DNA from 3 places in the Serratia sp. JSRIV002 genome. Region 3 is predicted to be linked to each of the others. Evidence: predicted binding sites of a transcription regulator. Region 3 holds the regulator's gene; each other region holds the start of a gene.
The links. Region 3 encodes CRP, which controls carbon source genes, mostly activating them, when cyclic AMP is high. Its sites were predicted from a motif close to ATGTGANNNNNNTCACAT; they were not measured.
Positions count from the first base shown of each region.

Region 1: the regulator CRP is predicted to act here: its motif matches at 2,700-2,717, upstream of KGP26_RS09340 (ABC-F family ATPase).
Region 2: the regulator CRP is predicted to act here: its motif matches at 2,757-2,774, upstream of deoC (deoxyribose-phosphate aldolase).

Region 1 covers NZ_CP074143.1:1,997,354-2,001,724, reverse strand. The annotation lists gene moeA (molybdopterin molybdotransferase MoeA) at 1-5, shown strand, start outside; gene moeB (molybdopterin-synthase adenylyltransferase MoeB) at 8-817, shown strand; gene KGP26_RS09340 (ABC-F family ATPase) at 1,081-2,673, opposite strand; gene cynR (transcriptional regulator CynR) at 2,849-3,736, opposite strand; gene KGP26_RS09330 (carbonic anhydrase) at 3,855-4,371, shown strand, end outside.
Region 2 covers NZ_CP074143.1:778,842-783,212, reverse strand. The annotation lists gene deoB (phosphopentomutase) at 1-257, opposite strand, end outside; gene deoA (thymidine phosphorylase) at 332-1,654, opposite strand; gene deoC (deoxyribose-phosphate aldolase) at 1,756-2,535, opposite strand; gene KGP26_RS03545 (NupC/NupG family nucleoside CNT transporter) at 2,889-4,166, opposite strand; gene KGP26_RS03540 (TatD family hydrolase) at 4,343-4,371, opposite strand, start outside.
Region 3 covers NZ_CP074143.1:5,602,311-5,606,681, reverse strand. The annotation lists gene KGP26_RS26330 (aspartate aminotransferase family protein) at 1-264, shown strand, start outside; gene KGP26_RS26325 (YccS/YhfK family putative transporter) at 296-2,371, opposite strand; gene crp (cAMP-activated global transcriptional regulator CRP) at 2,428-3,060, opposite strand; gene KGP26_RS26315 (OsmC family protein) at 3,442-3,849, shown strand; gene KGP26_RS26310 (LysR substrate-binding domain-containing protein) at 3,852-4,371, opposite strand, start outside.

The DNA of each region.
Region 1 (4,371 bases), 2.5 Mb from region 3:
ACTGAACATGCTGCCGGAATTAACCGATGCACAAGCGCTGCGCTACAACCGCCAGATCGTACTACGGGGTTTTGACTTCGACGGTCAGGAAAAGCTGCAGGCGGCGCACGTGCTGATCGTTGGGCTTGGCGGGCTGGGCTGTGCGGCGGCGCCTTATTTGGCTGCCGCTGGCGTCGGCCATCTGACGCTGGTTGATTTCGACACGGTTTCCCTCTCCAATCTCCAGCGCCAGATCTTGCACCGGGATGATCGCATTGGTATGGCGAAGGTCGAATCTGCCCGCATTGAGCTGGGCTTCATCAATCCTCATATCCGTATTGACACCCTGGACACTCAGCTGGATGACGAGCAAATGGCGGCGCAGATTGCCGCTTGCGACGTGGTGCTGGACTGTACCGATAACGTGGCGACCCGCGATCTGCTCAACCGCCTGTGCCATGCACAGCGTAAACCGCTGGTCTCAGGGGCAGCCATCCGCATGGAAGGCCAGCTCAGCGTCTTTACCTATCAGCCGGAACAACCTTGTTATCGCTGCCTGAGCAGGCTGTTTGGCGAAAATGCGCTGACCTGCGTTGAGGCGGGTGTGATGGCACCTTTAGTCGGCACTATCGGTACGCTGCAGGCGATGGAAGCCATCAAGCTGTTGGCAAACTATGGCCAGCCTTTGGTAGGGAAGTTATTGATGTTTGATGCGATGAGCATGCAGTTTCGCGAGATGAAGCTGCCTAAGGATCCACGTTGTGAGGTGTGTGGTAAAGATGCGGCCCCTCACCCTAACCCTCTCCCAAAGGGAGAGGGGACCGATCGAGCTCGTTGATTCTTCTGCGTAATACCTATCGTTCTCTACTCATCACGTTCCGCAGCAGTACGGACTAACCCAGTACTCTGGACTGCTCCCTCTCTCTGTGGGAGGGTTGGGGGAACAGATCGAGTTCGTTGATTGCCCTGGGTAAAACCTTGCCTTTCTTGTTTTTACTCCCTACTTTCCGAAGCTGCACGGGCTAATTACCTACTCCGGGCAGCTCCCTCTCCCTGTGGGAGAGGGTTGGGGTGAGGGGCGTGCGGTAAAACTCGAAGGTATTAGTTGATACCCTGACTACGCAGATAGTCTTCGTAGTTGCCGGTAAAGTCGATCACCTTGTTCGGGGTCATTTCCAGAACGCGTGTGGCCAGCGAGCTAACAAACTCACGGTCATGGGAAACGAAGATCAAGGTACCTTCATACATTTCCAACGCCATGTTCAGTGACTCGATGGATTCCATATCCATGTGGTTGGTCGGTTCATCCATGATCAGGATGTTCGGGCGCTGCATCATGATCTTGCCGAACAGCATACGGCCCTTCTCACCACCGGACAGCACTTTTACGCGCTTCTTGATATCGTCCTGGCTGAACAACAGGCGGCCAAGAATGCTGCGTACCGCCTGCTCATCGTCCTTTTCCTGCTTCCACTGGCTCATCCAGTCGAACACGCTCAGGGTTTCATCGAACTCGTATTCGTGATCCTGTGCGTAGTAACCAATTTTGGCGTTTTCGGACCATTTCACCGTGCCGTGATCCGGCTGCAGGTCACCCACCAGCGTTTTCAGCAGGGTAGATTTACCGATACCGTTGGCACCCAGGATCGCCACCTTCTCGCCCACTTCAACCATCAGGTTGAGTTTGCTGAACAGCGGGCCGTTGTCGAAGCCTTTGGCCAGCGCTTCCACTTCCAGCGCGTTACGGAACAGCTTCTTGTCCTGTTCAAAACGGATGAACGGGTTCTGACGGCTAGAGGCTTTAACCTCTTCCAGTTGGATCTTGTCAATCTGGCGGGCACGAGAGGTAGCCTGCTTGGATTTGGAGGCGTTGGCACTAAAGCGGCTAACGAAGGACTGCAACTCGTTAATCTGCGCCTTCTTCTTGGCGTTGTCAGACATCAGGCGCTCACGAGCCTGGGTAGCCGCCGTCATGTATTCGTCGTAGTTACCTGGGTAGACACGCAGTTCGCCGTAGTCCAGATCCGCCATGTGAGTACAAACCATGTTCAGGAAGTGACGGTCGTGCGAAATGATGATCATGGTGCTGTTACGTTCGTTCAGCACCTGCTCCAGCCAGCGAATGGTATCGATGTCCAGGTTGTTCGTTGGTTCGTCGAGCAGCAGGATTTCCGGATCGGAGAACAGGGCCTGAGCCAACAGGACACGCAGTTTGAAGCCGGGAGCGATCTCGCTCATCGGGCCATAATGCTGTTCTACCGGAATACCTACGCCGAGCAGTAACTCACCGGCACGTGCTTCTGCGGTGTAGCCGTCCATCTCGCCATAGGCCACTTCCAGATCGGCCACTTTATAGCCGTCTTCTTCGCTCATCTCCGCCATGGCGTAGATGCGGTCGCGCTCTTCCTTCACCGCCCACAGTTCGGTGTGGCCCATGATCACGGTGTCCAGCACGCTGAACTGTTCAAAAGCGAACTGATCCTGGCGCAGTTTACCCAGGCGCTCATTCGGATCCAGGAACACGTTACCGCCGCTCGGCGCCAGATCGCCACCGAGGATTTTCATGAACGTCGATTTACCGCAGCCGTTGGCTCCGATCAGACCATAGCGGTTACCGCCGCCAAATTTGACAGAGATGTTTTCAAACAACGGCTTACTGCCGAACTGCATAGTGATGTTGTTAGTGCTTAACACAGCGCTCGCTCTTAATTTGATTGGGAATGTGATTTGGCGCGCATTATGCCATAACGCAACACAGAGATCGTGGGAAGTTTTGGTGAAGATTTGTTCGGCGCTCGGGGTATGGAGATATTCGCCAGCTAAATATCTCGTTCAGAACGAATTAACGGATAACCAAACCAGTCACTTTTTAGCCCATTTCCTTGACCTGATCTTGCAACATCGCAATAAATGCCCGTGAAGCTGCACTGCGGTAGCCCTCTTTGCGTTGCAACACTACGGCATGGCGTTCGGGCATGGGAACCGACAGCTTGATAGGCAGCAGCAGCGGATTACTCCGCGCTATGGCCTGCGGCAGAATGGTCGCGAGCTGGCCGTGGCGCACAATCTCGACGATGGCGCTAATCGCATTCGCCTCCATGGCAACCTGAGGATGGATCGCGTGCTGCTGGCAATATTCGTCCACGTAATGACGCGTGGCGAAGTCACCGTTGAGTAGCACCAACGGCACCTCCTGTACCTCCGCTACGCTCAAGGCAACGCGGCGCTTGGCAAGCTGATGCCCCTTCCCCACCATCAATTGCAGCCGCTCCGTGAACAGCCTGGTCGCGGCTATATCCGCAGAGTGAACCGGCTCGAAGGCAATCCCCAGATCCAATTGGTCATCGCACAATAACGCCTCCATCTTATCCTGCGTCATCTCACGGATGTTGAGCGTAATACCTGGGTAGCGCCGGAAAAAGCCGTCGACCAACGGGCCAATCAGGTAGGAGGTAAAGGTCGGCGTCATCGCCAAACGCAGGTTACCGCGTTCCAACGTCGCGACATCCTGAATGGCCCGCTTGCCGGCATCCAGATCCTGTAACGCCAGCCGGGCATAGCGCATCCACGCCTGCCCCGCATCGGTGAGTTGTACCCTGCGCCCGGAACGGTCGAACAGCTCTACCTGCAGCGTCTCTTCCAACTGTTTGATCTGCTGTGACAAGGTGGGCTGAGAAACATGCAGCACCTCCGCAGCCCGGGTGAAGTTCCCCTGCTCCGCAACCGCCAGAAAGTAACGTATGTGCCGCAGTAACATAACGCCTCAACTATTAGTTATCCCTATCGAGGTGATTATAAATGAGTCTTGGAACCTATAGCTAGAAAAGTCCATTCTTGCCTCTATTGAAAGCAAGCCACACATTGATGGAGTCACCATGCAAGAGGTTATTGACGGTTTTCTGAAGTTCCAGCGCGAGGCTTTTGTCGAGCGCACAGAGCTGTTCAAACGCCTGGCCACCAGCCAGAACCCACGCACCCTGTTTATCTCATGCTCCGACAGCCGATTGGTGCCGGAGCTGATCACCCAACGTGAACCGGGCGACCTGTTCGTCATCCGCAACGCAGGCAATATCGTGCCTTCTTTCGGGCCTGAGCCCGGTGGTGTTTCGGCCTCGGTGGAATATGCCGTTGCCGCGCTGGGCGTAGAGGATATCGTGATTTGCGGCCACTCCGATTGCGGCGCCATGACCGCCATCGCCACCTGCAAATGCCTGGATCACATGCCCACCGTAGCCAACTGGCTGCGTTATGCCGATGCCGCCAAGGCGGTCAATCAGGCCAATGAACACGCCAGCGAGCACGATCGTATTAATTCGATGGTGCGAGAAAACGTCATCGCCCAACTGACCAACCTGAAAACTCACCCTTCGGTCGCGCTGGCGCTCGATCGAG
Region 2 (4,371 bases), 1.2 Mb from region 3:
TAAGCACCGATGATTTCAGCGTCTTTATCCAACCCTTCCGGGAACTTGCCGGTCGATTCTTCCGCCGCTTTGCCCAAGCCCAAACGGCTCAGGTTTGGCAGGGTCAGCGGGCCGCTACGGCCCACGTTGGCTTCGCCGCGCGCACAGGCAGCAGCGATATGGCCAAGGGTATCGGAACCTTCATCACCAAAGCTTTTGGCATCTTCACTCGCGCCAATGCCGAATGAGTCTAATACCATAATAAATGTACGTTTCATCATACTCTCCTGCGTATTCACGCTGAGGGCGACAGCGAAAAGGCCGCTGCCACTCCTGATTCTTTAGACAGAGGTTATTCGGTGATGCGTTTGTAAACCACCGGCGTGACTTCTGGCGCTTTGTCGCCCAGAACCATCGCGCTGCGTACCGCATCTGCCGCCTGCTGCCAGCTTTCTTCGTCGTTGGCATGGATAACCGCCAATGGACGCTGCGTATCGACAGTGTCGCCCAGGCGGGCCACATCGGTCAGGCCCACGCTGTAGTCGATGCTGTCGGTCGCACGACGACGGCCACCGCCCAGTGACACCACCGCCATACCCAGAGCACGGGTATCCATCGCGTTAATGATACCTGGTTTCTCGGCATAAACCGGCTTGGTTAACGTCGCGGCTGGCAGATAGCTGTCGTAACGCTCGATAAAATCGCTTGGGCCTTTCTGTGCCGCCACCATGCGGCCAAAGATTTCCGCCGCTTTGCCGTTATCCAGCACCGCCTGCAGTTTGGCACGAGCGTCAGCATCGTCGGTAGCCAGGCCGCCAGACAGCAGCATTTCCACGCTCAACGCCATGGTCACTTCCAGCAGACGCGGATTGCGATACTCCCCGGTCAGGAAGCGTACCGCTTCACGCACTTCGACCGCATTACCGGCGCTGGAAGCCAGCACCTGGTTCATATCGGTCAACAGCGCGGTCGTCTTGCAACCGGCACCGTTCGCAACGCCCACGATCGCCTGGGCCAAATCGTCAGAAAGCTGGTAGGTCGGCATAAAGGCTCCGCTGCCAACCTTCACGTCCATCACCAACGCATCCAGCCCTTCGGCCAGTTTCTTAGCCAGAATAGAGCCGGTGATCAGCGGAATGGAGTCGACGGTAGCGGTGATATCGCGCGTCGCGTAGAAACGCTTGTCTGCCGGAGCCAGTGAACTGGTCTGGCCGATAATCGCCACGCCAACGTCTTTGATGATCTTACGGAACGCGTTGTCATCCGGGAAAATATCAAAACCTGGGATCGCTTCCAGTTTGTCCAGCGTACCGCCAGTGTGGCCCAGACCACGGCCTGAAATCATCGGTACGTAGCCGCCACAGGCTGCCACCATCGGGCCAAGCATCAGCGAAGTCACGTCGCCCACGCCGCCGGTAGAGTGTTTATCCACAATCGGGCCGTTCAGCGACAGGCTTTTCCAGTCCAGCACCGTGCCGGAATCACGCATTGCCATGGTCAGCGCCACACGCTCTGGCATGGTCATGTCGTGGAAATAGATGGTCATCGCCAGCGCAGCAATCTGCCCTTCTGACACCACGTTATCGCGAATGCCGTTAATGAAGAAGCGGATCTCAGCTTCGCTCAACGGTTGCCCGTCACGTTTTTTACGGATTATTTCTTGTGCCAAGAACAAAGTAGCCCCCTGTTTTAGCTAAATAGAGTCATTCGATACGCCTGCGCGCTGCGTTAACGGGGCCGCTTGGCAGCCCCAACACAACAAGACGTGAGAGAAAATCAGTAACCGTTACCAGCGGCTTGGGTGCTATGCCCCAGCGTGGTCAGCAGGCTGGCTAACAGGCTCGAAGCACCAAAGCGGAAGTGGCGCGCGTCGGCCCAGTCTTCTCCCAGCAGACGCCCGGCAAGTTGCAGATACTGTTGAGCATCTTCAGCGGTACGCACGCCACCGGCTGGCTTGAAGCCAACGGTTTTGCCTACGCCCATATCACGGATCACGGTCATCATCAGCTCAGCGCTTTCCAGCGTGGCGTTGACCGGCACCTTACCGGTAGAAGTCTTGATAAAATCAGCACCAGCCTTGATAGAGATCTCGGAGGCTTTACGGATCAGTTCCGCCTGCTTCAGCTCACCGGTTTCGATGATCACTTTCAGCAGCACGTTGGCAGCGGCGCAGGCCTGCTTGCACTGTTTGACCAGCTCAAACCCGACTTCCTCGTTACCGGCCATCAGGGCACGGTAAGGGAATACCACGTCAACTTCATCGGCACCGTAGGCGATGGCCGCACGGGTTTCTGCCACGGCGATGTCGATATCATCATTGCCATGGGGGAAGTTGGTGACGGTGGCGATACGGATATCTGGCGTCCCCTGCTCACGCAGCGTTTTGCGGGCAATCGGGATAAAACGCGGATAGATGCAGATGGCGGCAGTATGGCCTGCCGGGCTGTTCGCCTGACGACACAACGCGATCACTTTCTCGTCGGTGTCATCTTCGTTCAGCGTGGTTAAATCCATCAGGTTCAGCGCGCGTTGCGCTGCTGCGGTTAATTCGGTCATAAAACTCTCCAACTGAGCATTCTGATGTTGGCGAGCGGACTTGGTTCCTTGAAGATAGCGCGCGGGATAGTCTTCCCACGCCAGCAACTGAGATCCTTCTCACCGCACATAGCCCTTCGATTTTCGCATAGCCAGCAATCGCCATTTGAACACGATCACTCTGGCATATTTGTGCTCTGATTCACACTACACAGGATAGCACTGTAACAGGACTGAATTATATGTGAAGATCATCACAAAATAACGCGATATTGTTCACAAATTCACTAAAGAGACGGCGGTCATCAGGCGAATGCCCTGTTGGCAGGCAACCAGGCCCCTTCAGGAGCCTGGTTGTTGATACCAAGTATAGCTTACAACGCCAGGAAGAATCCGGCGATGGTGGCACTCATCAGGTTGGATAAGGTACCGGCTGCCACCGCTTTCAACCCGAAACGAGCAATGTCGTGACGACGGCCTGGTGCCATGCTGCCTAGACCACCCAGCAGGATCGCTACGGAAGACAGGTTGGCAAACCCACACAGCGCGAAGGAGATGATCGCCTTGGTGTGCTGTGACAACACCTGTAGACCCTCAGCAGCCACCACGTCATCTGGACGCAGGTAGGCACCAAAGTTCATGTAGGCCACGAATTCGTTAACGATCACCTTCTGCCCGATAAACGAACCGGCCACCATCGCTTCACTCCAAGGCACACCAATCAGGAACGCGATTGGCGAGAACACCCAGCCCAGGATCAGCTCCAGCGACAGCTGTGGGAAATCGAACCAGCCACCAATACCGCCAAGAATACCGTTAAGCAACGCGATCAGAGCGATAAATGCCAACAGCATCGCCCCCACGTTCAGCGCCAACTGCATACCGGATGCCGCACCCGAGGCAGCAGCGTCGATGACGTTGGCCGGGCGGTCATCTTCGGCGATCAGCTTCATCGCATCGGCTCGGTCTTGGGTATTTTCGGTTTCCGGCACCATCAGTTTGGCAAACAACAGCCCACCCGGCGCGGCCATAAAGGAAGCGGCGATCAGGTATTCCAACGGTACCCCCATCTGGGCATAGCCCGCCAGCACGGAACCGGCTACCGAAGCCAGGCCGCCGCACATCACGGCAAACAGTTCCGACTGGGTCATGGTGGCGATATAAGGGCGCACCACCAGCGGCGCTTCGGTCTGCCCCACAAAAATATTGGCCGTGGCTGACAGCGATTCCGTCCGCGAAGTACCCAACAGCTTATGTAAACCACCGCCGAGGAGCTTGATCACCACCTGCATGATGCCCAGGTAATAGAGCACCGCAATCAGCGAGGAGAAGAACACAATCACCGGTAACACGCGCAGGGCGAACACGAAGCCGCCACCGCCGAACACTTCAAACATTTTGTCGGAAACCAGGCCACCAAAGATAAAAGAGATGCCCTCGTTACCGTAAGCGATGACGTTTGCCACCCCTTCCGACATGCCACCAAGAATACGTCGCCCGATCGGGACATAGAGCACTAGCGCGCCAATGCCAACCTGAATGATAAACGCGCCGAGTACGGTACGCAGTTTAATAGCGCGCCGGTTGCTGGAAAGCAGCACCGCAATGGCGATCAAGACCACCATACCGACCAGGCTCATGAAGAGTTGCATACGAATATGTCCCTGTTGCGAAGAAGAAATGCCCCGACCCGCAGGATAAAACGGGTTGCCCAAGGGCGATAATGGGACGCAATTATACTGAGCGAGGCGGGATGAGACTCGTTTTATGTCACAAATATATACAAGTGGAAGTAACTGAAAATCACACAACGTGATTCAAATCACATTTAAAGTGAGAGGTACGGATCTAATGCAA
Region 3 (4,371 bases):
CAGGCTTTGCAGGAGATCGGTAAGAAATACGATGTGTTCAGCGATATTCGTGGCATGGGGCTGTTGATTGGCGCGGAACTGAAGGCGGGCTATCACGGCAAAGCGCGTGATTTCCTCACTGCCGCTGCTGCACGTGGTTTGATGATCCTCAATGCCGGGCCAAATGTGATCCGTTTTGCCCCTTCGTTGGTGGTTGAGCTGAAAGATATCGACGAGGGCATGGCGCTGTTCGAATTGGCCGTACAGGATGTGATTAACGGCTGATCAAGTTAGCGGGGCTGCGGTCCCGCTAGTCTCAGCTTTCCCGCAATTTGCGCTTCAGCCAGATCCCATGATGTGGGCGCTGGCGCCATGCCAATGACGAAATGGTATGCATCACGGTCAGGTGAGAAAGGATCCGCCTCAAGTGGCGTTCCATCTCGGTGATCGGCATATCTGGATGCAGGTCCGGCGGCTGCATGATGCTGTTGCTGGTACTCGGGCCGTCATATTCCAACCGCTGCTGACAGCTCTGTAAGGCGATCTCACAGGTTTGCAGATACTCCTGAGCCAGCTTTGGCGTCAGCATATAGTGCTCGCGCGCCAGAATGGTCATCGCATTCAGGTGTTCAACAATAAACTGGTTATGGGTGATCCACAGCCGCATATCAGCCAGATAATTCGATTCAAACCCCGGTTCCTGCATCGCCTGATTGAGGGAGGTAAACAGGGCGTTATGCGCCTGATTGACCTGCATGCGTGTGTAGGCCAGTTCGCTGGGGTCGGGTTCCTGTTCTTCCAGCAATAAACGCAGTGCAGTCTGATCGTGCTCCAGAGCCTGATGGGCGTTTTTACGCAGCATGCCGCTCTGCCACTGCGGCCATAGCCAGATCGTGCCACCAAACACCAGTACGCAGCCGATAAGGGTATCGATCAGGCGGGGGACCAGGAAATGGGTACCGTTCAGCGCCAGGAGCTGCAAGGTGTAGACGGCGGTCACGGTGAAGCCCATCACCGCCAGCCCGTAGTTTTTCCGCAGGATCAGATAGGCCGCCAGGGTGATGGCCAACATGATGCTCAGCGTCACGTTCTCCGGCATCTGTAGTTGCAACAGTCCAGCGGCAATCACCAGCCCGGCCAACGTGCCGAGGGCACGGTGCTGGATCCTCACCCGCGTGGCGTTATAGCCGTTTTGGCTGACCAGCATGATGGTCAGCAAGATCCAGTAGGGTTTTGGCAGATTGAACAGCATGCCAAGGCTGCTGCCTGCCGCCAGAATGACCCCCAGTCTGGCGGCGTTACGCAAGGCGTTGGATTTGAACGATAGATAGCTCACCACTGCAGGCCAGAACGGCAGGCGTGACTGATTGGCCATCAGATTACGGCGGTAAAGTGGGTGCTGAGTGCGCAGCAGGCGTGCGATGCGACTGAAGTGGTAATAGCAGAACTGGCCAACCGGATTATCGGCGTGCTGTGAGGCCACTTTTTCCAGCGCCGCCAGCTCATTCTTCATGCTGAAACGCGAAGAGTGCCGATGATAGAGAATATCGTCGGCCACCACCCGCAGGCGCGTGGCGATCACCTGGGCGTTGCGGCGGATGATCGCTTCGGCCTGGCTTTGCTCCACCAGCTTTTGCACTTCTTCCGGCAGATGCAGGCTGACGGTGATGTGCTCTTGCAAATCGAGCGCCACCTGAAACGTACGCCGCAGGCGCTTTTGCTCCAGGTTATTGGCATGGGGCAGGAAATTAAGCTGTTGGTATAGCAGACTGATCAGATCCATGACTTTCTGCTGGCGTTGCAACAGCGGCGGCAGGGCAGTTTCAGGATCGGTATGCTGCGTCAGTAATGAGTATTTGGCTTCAAAATAGTCGGCCAGCTGCATATACAGCTGGCTTAGAGATTCGCGCATCGGCTGCTCTTTCCACAGCTTGAACCAGGCCCAGGTAAACAGCCCGTACCAGGCGGTGCCGACGATATACAGCAAAGGGGCATGCCAGATTGGCACGGTGCCTACCATGCTGAGGGAAAAGATGGCGGCGACCAATGCGGCTGGTAGCAGGCGTGCGTGCAGCGGGCTGATCTCACCGCTGACGCCGAGCAACAGCGCCATTGCCAGCATCAGCAAGGGTAACGGCAGATCCCACAGCAGGGCTTGTTGCAGCAGAAGGCTGCTGAGTGCGAACAGGGAGCCGCCTACGACCAGGCGTTTGAAAAAGCGTTTGTGCGGCGTATCCAGCCCGGCAATGTTGCAGCAGGCGGGCACCAACGAGAACAGCATGCCGAGTTGCAGGTTGCCAATCAGTAAACCAAACGCCACCGGCAGGCACAACACCAGCGTTTGCCGCAGTGCGTAGTTGACTTCCGGGTGGTAGATCAGGCGGCGCCACATGGTTGGCTATTCAGCAGGTAAAGAAACGGCGCATTGCTGCACCGTTTCCCTGGGGATTAACGCGTACCGTACACGACAATGGTTTTGCCGTGCGCGGAGATCAGGTTTTGATCTTCGAGCATTTTCAAAATACGACCGACGGTTTCACGTGAGCAACCGACGATTTGGCCAATTTCCTGGCGGGTGATTTTGATCTGCATGCCGTCTGGGTGAGTCATGGCATCAGGCTGTTTTGCCAGGTTCAGCAAGGTCTGTGCAATGCGGCCGGTTACGTCAAGGAAGGCGAGGTTACCCACTTTCTCTGAGGTGACTTGCAGGCGGTTAGCCATCTGTGCGGACAGGCGCATCAGGATATCCGGGTTAACCTGGATCAACTGGCGGAATTTCTTGTAGGAAATTTCAGCCACTTCACAGGCGGTTTTGGCCCGTACCCAGGCGCTACGCTCCTGGCCTTCTTCAAATAATCCTAGCTCGCCGATGAAATCCCCCTGGTTAAGGTAGGACAGGATCATCTCTTTGCCTTCTTCATCTTTAATCAGCACCGCGACGGAGCCTTTGACGATGTAGTAAAGCGTTTCGGCCTTTTCACCTTGGTGAATAAGCGTACTCTTCGATGGATATTTGTGGATATGGCAATGAGACAGGAACCATTCGAGAGTCGGGTCTGTTTGCGGTTTGCCGAGAACCATTCGCTGTTATCCTCTGTTGTTATCGCTGCCTTGTATCACAGGGGTCAGAGTTCCCTGTAAAACGTGCTTATAGCCCGGTGTTTTAATTGTGGCTATCAACAGGTTTTGAGGCGTGTTATAGAAATACGCTTGTGCTCTAGCATATTAACTTGCAGGGAGAGCTGCAAGCTACATTCTGTTAACAAACCAATATAGGGGCCTTTCCTTGGACATATCCCTGAAATCGGTGACCTGGAAAGAGTTATTGCGGCTCTGTTTGTAGCACAGAGTGAGGCGGGTGTCTTGTGTTGTCTCGCTTCAGCATGATTAGCGTCAGGTTACGTTGCCAGAATGTATGCGAAAGCGTACCCTGTTTTTAAGAAATTAACCGGAGTGTGTAACATGCAGGCAAGAGTTAAGTGGGTAGAAGGGCTGACATTCCTGGGTGAGTCTGCGTCTGGTCACCAGGTTTTGATGGATGGCAACGCTGGCGATAAAGCGCCAAGCCCGATGGAAATGGTGTTGATGTCCGTCGGCGGCTGTAGCGCCATCGACGTAGTGTCGATCCTGCAAAAAGGGCGTAACGATGTGCGTGACTGTGAGGTAAAACTGACCTCCGAGCGTCGTGAAGAAGCACCGCGTCTGTTTACCCATATCAATCTGCATTTTATCGTCACCGGCAAAGGGCTGACCGATAAGATCGTCGAGCGTGCGGTGGATCTTTCCGCCGAGAAATACTGCTCCGTCTCCTTGATGCTGGGTAAAGCCGCCAGCATTACCCACAGCTTCGAAATCCGCGAAGTGGCCTGATCCTACCAAGGGTAGCGCAGGCAGTGGGCACGCAATAAATCAAGAAATCGCCGTGCCGTCACGGTTAGCGGCGATTTCTGTGAATACAGCACGCAATATTGCGCTTGTGGCAACGTGTCGATAGGCAATGCCACCAGCCGACGCTGCAAATAGAACGGTGCACTCATCGCCCGCGCCACGATAGTCAAATAATCCGCCTCCAGCACCATATTCAAGCCACAGGTCACAGAGTCCGAGCGAATGGGCGAACGACTCAATTGCTGATAGAAGGTGCCTAACACCGCACGCAACTGCTGGTAGTAACCCATATCGGTTTCCGGTAATAACCACTTGGCCTCACGCAATTCGTCCAACGAGGTGGCCTGCGCCAGTGGGTGCCCCTGGCGTGCGATAATGCAAAAAGAGGCGTTGAACAGCGGTTCACGCACCAGATCCTCCAGCGGAAGTTCCGGGCTGACGGTACCCACGGCAAAATCCAGGCGGCCTTCGCGCAATGCTGGCAGTAGCGTAGAAAGCTGCGCC